DNA from 2 places in the Paenibacillus sp. EB106-05-06-XG162 genome. Region 1 is predicted to be linked to the other one. Evidence: riboswitches for the same ligand, from Rfam matches in the RefSeq annotation. Region 1 holds a riboswitch; the other holds the start of a gene.
What was found. A riboswitch is a leader RNA that binds a small molecule or an ion and turns the genes downstream of it on or off. The one in region 1 is predicted to bind S-adenosylmethionine.
Positions count from the first base shown of each region.

Region 2: it holds a riboswitch for S-adenosylmethionine, as region 1 does, so the genes downstream of both, metA (homoserine O-acetyltransferase MetA) here and AC3WU2_RS27635 (methionine ABC transporter ATP-binding protein) in region 1, are expected to answer to the same signal.

Region 1 covers NZ_JBYTDT010000021.1:58,002-60,411, reverse strand. Annotated here, with positions in the region: gene AC3WU2_RS27640 (methionine ABC transporter permease) at 1-112, opposite strand, end outside; gene AC3WU2_RS27635 (methionine ABC transporter ATP-binding protein) at 109-1,128, opposite strand; SAM riboswitch class I at 1,235-1,368, opposite strand; gene AC3WU2_RS27630 (Cthe_2314 family HEPN domain-containing protein) at 1,442-2,158, opposite strand; gene AC3WU2_RS27625 (COX15/CtaA family protein) at 2,272-2,410, opposite strand, start outside.
Region 2 covers NZ_JBYTDT010000012.1:38,217-40,626, forward strand. Annotated here, with positions in the region: gene AC3WU2_RS21815 (aminotransferase class I/II-fold pyridoxal phosphate-dependent enzyme) at 1-117, opposite strand, end outside; gene metA (homoserine O-acetyltransferase MetA) at 142-1,059, opposite strand; SAM riboswitch class I at 1,166-1,277, opposite strand; gene corA (magnesium/cobalt transporter CorA) at 1,663-2,410, shown strand, end outside.

The DNA.
Region 1 (2,410 bases):
TAAATGTGAATATCCCAGAGAAGAACAACATGCGCAGCGTGTCCCACGTTGCCGTCCAAATTTCGGACCAATAGATTTTCGAGAAATCAAACCCCGTAGATAGGAGTATCATCCGATCACCTCCAATTCATGTACCTGTGTGCGCAACATCTCATACGTCTTCGCAATCGCTTCTTTATCCCCTTCAAAGCGCACGATGAGCTGACCATACGGCGTGTCCTTCATCGTGGCAATCGTCCCTTGCAGAATCGCAAAGGAAACGCCTGTCGCCTGAACAGCCTCAGATAGAATCGGTTGATACGTTGATGTCCCTAAGAAGTTAATCTTCACGACCTCGGTATGATCATTCGACGGTAACGAAGCAATTAGACGGTCTAGCAGCTCCGCGCTCTCATTTTCTTCCCGAATAAAATCTCGGGTAACAGCATGCTGCGGCTTCAAGAAGACTTCGGTCACAGGTCCTTGCTCTACAATGCGGCCATCATGGATAACTGCTACCGTATCGCAAATCGTCTGAATGACGTGCATCTCATGTGTAATAAGCACGATCGTAATGCCGAATTGCTTATTAATATCGAGCAGCAATCGTAGAATCGATTGCGTCGTCTGCGGGTCTAGCGCGGATGTAGCCTCATCGCACAAGAGCACCTCGGGATCATTCGCTAGCGCACGAGCGATACCCACACGCTGCTTCTGTCCACCGGACAACTGCGATGGATATTTATTCCGGTGCTCTTCTAGACCGACAAGTTTCAGAAGGTTGTCCACCTTCTGTTCGACTTCTGCTTTGGATGTCCGTACTAACCGCAGCGGAAAGGCAATGTTATCAAAAATGGTGGCAGACGATAATAAATTGAAATGCTGAAAGATCATTCCGATCTTGCGACGCTGTCCTTGCAGATCTACATCCGACAAAGCCGTAAGATTCGTGTCGCCAATCCACACTTCACCTGCCGTTGGGCGTTCGAGCAGATTGATACTGCGCAGCAGCGTACTCTTGCCCGCACCCGAATGTCCAATGATTCCGAAAATTTCGCCTCGATCAATGGTTACATTGATGTCTGAAAGCGCAACGGTCTGTTTATGCTTACTGCCGTAGGTCTTCGACAGTTGTTTAAGCTGTATCATGATTGTCCCCTCTCGTTTCTGATCGAGTAATGAGAAAAACTTTTTGTGGTCAAAAAAGCCCTTTTCCGGCACAACGGAAAAGGGCTGACAAGTCATCATAGTCCTCTTCTCATCTACCAGAATTCTGACATGAATTCTGAAGGATTTAGCACCATGACACTCCATATCCGTATAATCACTGGATCTGGAATCGGTTGCCGGGCTTCACAGGGCCTGTCCCTCCGCCGCTCTCGATAAGAAAGTATCGTTTGTATTAAATTTAAATTGAGTATAGTGTTGATACAATTAAATGTCAAACAGAAAAAAATTCCAATTATCGTTGATACTTGTTACGCAGCATTATTTCGATATATTCGAACGCCGCTTGCAAGGTATCACAGGCCATTCGATAACCGAGCTCCAAATCATTTTGACGTTGCTGAATATCCTCCAGTTTAATCTTTCCATCGAGTGTCTGATCTCGTTGATTAAGATCGTCCTGCATCTCCATATTCATGTAATGAATTTCGATATTACGCCATTTGCGAAGATGGCGAAGCGGTTCATTATATTGTTCCTTCAATGTATTTAGCTTATCCATGAGTGCCAAATGCACACCCAAATATCGAAATTGCCGCAAGACGGTAAAAAAAGAAAAATGAGCTTTGGCTCGTTCGGTATGGAGTTCAAAGAGGTCATTCATCAATGTGCCGAGCTTATCCAATATCGAGAATACCCGAATAAATCCGTCCTTGTAGAAATAGACATGCCTGTGATAATCCGTATTTTCTTGCTGCGACATTTCATCTTGATACGAATTCCGAACCCGATCCGCAAAATGGCCCGCTAAGAAAACACTTTGCTCCAACTCATCTAAGGATTCGATCAGACCTTTCGTCCAAATCTCATGTTTACGCCAAATATGCTCGGGATCATGTCCCTCAGAGATACGTTTCTGAAGCCGGCGCAACACATGCTGCATGGCCTCGACAGCACCTTGCATTTCAGCAAGTTCCGCGCGAGGAGGCAGTCCTAACAAGATTCGCAGCATATCGTTCACACTCCCTTGATGATTGATAAATGATGATATGTATCCCAGTAAAACAAAAAGTTCTCGAACTTCACACGCTCGACAACTTTCGTTTCATTTTAGTATATCCGATTTTATCGTTTGCCCATTTGCCATACCCTGACACTCATATAACATAGCACGCCGAACAGCCCTGCAATGAGTACAGTATGGAACAAGCCCGCGAACAAGCCCGCATTCTCATCCCCTAACGTGAATACAACCCATGCCCCG
Region 2 (2,410 bases), on a different contig from region 1:
CTTCGGATGACGAAACGCAGTTGATTGATATATAGGATAATTAATCGCTCCCGTAACAGGTTCCTGCACAGAACCAATCTGCGCGAGACGACTTTCAATTTTCAAATCTTCTGACATGTCTAGAAATCCTCCTCTGTCCTATTAAATACCTGCGCCAAGGTCAAATGGTGTCTCTTGATATACATAGTAATTCAGCCAATTAGAGAATAATAAGTTGGCATGCGCACGCCATAGCGATAAAGGCACCCGTGATGGATCATCCTTCGGATAGTAGTTCTTCGGAATTGCGACATCAAGTCCTTTGGCAACATCACGGTCATACTCCCATTTTAATGTAAGCGGGTCATACTCGGAATGGCCTGTCACGAAAATTTGCTTGCCGTCTTTGGTCGCAACGATATAGATTCCCGATTCTTCGGATTCCGATAAAATCTCTAGGTTCTCATTAAGCTCGATATCTTCACGTCTTACCTCGGTATGACGGGATTGTGGTACGTAGAACTGCTCGTCGAATCCACGCAATAAGCTGATATTCGGCGTTGTAATCACATGCGGGTATACGCCAAAACACTTCTCTTCCAAAGAATATTTAGGTACGCCAAAGTGATAATACAGACCTGCTTGGGAGGCCCAACAGATATGCATGGTTGATGTTACGTTCGTCTTACTCCATTCGAAGATTTGTTCAAGCTCTTCCCAATAGTTCACTTCCTCGAACTCCATTTGTTCGACAGGCGCTCCCGTTACGATCATGCCGTCGAACCGACGATGGCGAATATCTTCAAAGGTATGGTAGAACGTCTCGAGATGCTCTACCGATGTATTTTTCGACGTATGGGATTTGGGATGAAGAAGAACCACCTCGACCTGCAGCGGGGTATTCCCGATGAGGCGCAGCAGCTGTGTCTCTGTCGTTTCCTTCGTTGGCATCAAATTTAAGATCACAATCTGAAGCGGACGAATGTCTTGATGGTATGCTACACTCTCATCCATCACAAAAATATTCTCATTAGTCAATATTTCTTTCGCTGGCAATGCATCTGGAATTTTAATCGGCATGCGTCATTCGCTCCTTTGTGGGATTCTTAATTCATGATGGTTATTGCTCGGAAGGTACAAAAAAAGACCTTCCAAGAGAAGGCCTACGTTAATAAATCCGGCGCCTCTCTCATCTCTCAGTAACGAAATCCATTCGTTTCCGCAAGAATTAGCACCGTGCTTTTCAGTCGGTTGCCGGGTATCATCGGGCTAGTCCCTCCACCTACTCTTGATAAGAATTTAGCAAAACCTTATTTGGTTTTATCATACATAACCCTACTTTAATCCAATTTGAAACAGACGTCAATACACTTCCATCCGCTCAATACTCTACACGCTGCGAACGCACCATTCTTCGGTCCGTGCCATATTCTACTTTAACTTGGTTCACCGTTTTTTTCATTGCTTGTAAGATATAAGCGCGTTATACTAAGACGAGTGTTCCAAGAGATGAAACATAAAGCAGAGGTGAGTAAGGATGGAAGGCGACCCTATACCGCAGAGGACAATGTCACATGTACAATTAAATAGGAATGAAATCTGTCGGTTGTGCCTGAAGTCTGTGTAACAAACGCATCTTTTGGCCTGCCTTCTGGTTTCATTCGGGAAGAGGAGTGAAATCAGATGAAAATCCGGTTGGTACAAGAAGGTGTATTCACCGTCATCGAAGATATTAACCAAACGATCATCCCTCCAGCGAACGGCTTCTATTGGATCGATGCAGATGTCGAAGATCTGATCGTCCTGCAGCCGTTGTTCTTGCTGCACGATTTGGCCGTGGAGGATTGCCTCAGTGAAGAGGAACAGCGTCCTAAGATTGAAATTTACGAGGGACATTATTTTATTGTTATTAACAGTATTCGATTTGATGATGAAGAAATTTTCTTGCGCGCCCTGAGTATGTTCCTGGGCAAACATTATATTATTACGGTAACGAAGCAGAAGATCAATGAGCTCCGCACGGTGAAGCCAATTTTGTGGGAGCAAGAAGTCAATCGACCTGATAATTTCTTATATCATTTGGTCGACCTTGTCGTTGACAGCTATTTCTCTGTCGGGGATCGGATTGAAGACCGCATTGAACATCTGGAAGAAGATATCGTCCTTCATACGAAAAAAACACATTTGAACGAAATTATCGGTCTGCGAAGCGAAATCCTGTGGCTCAAGAAGGTTCTTGGACCGCAGAAAGACGTGATTGCGACCTTGAATAAGAAAGATCTGCGTCTCATCGATGACCAGCTGCAGAAATACTTCAGTGACATTTATGAGAATGCCGTCAAAATATCAGAGACCTTCGATACGTTCCGCGATCTGATGGCCAACTTACGAGAAGCTTATCAGTCCAGCGTCGCGAACCGCGCGAATGAGA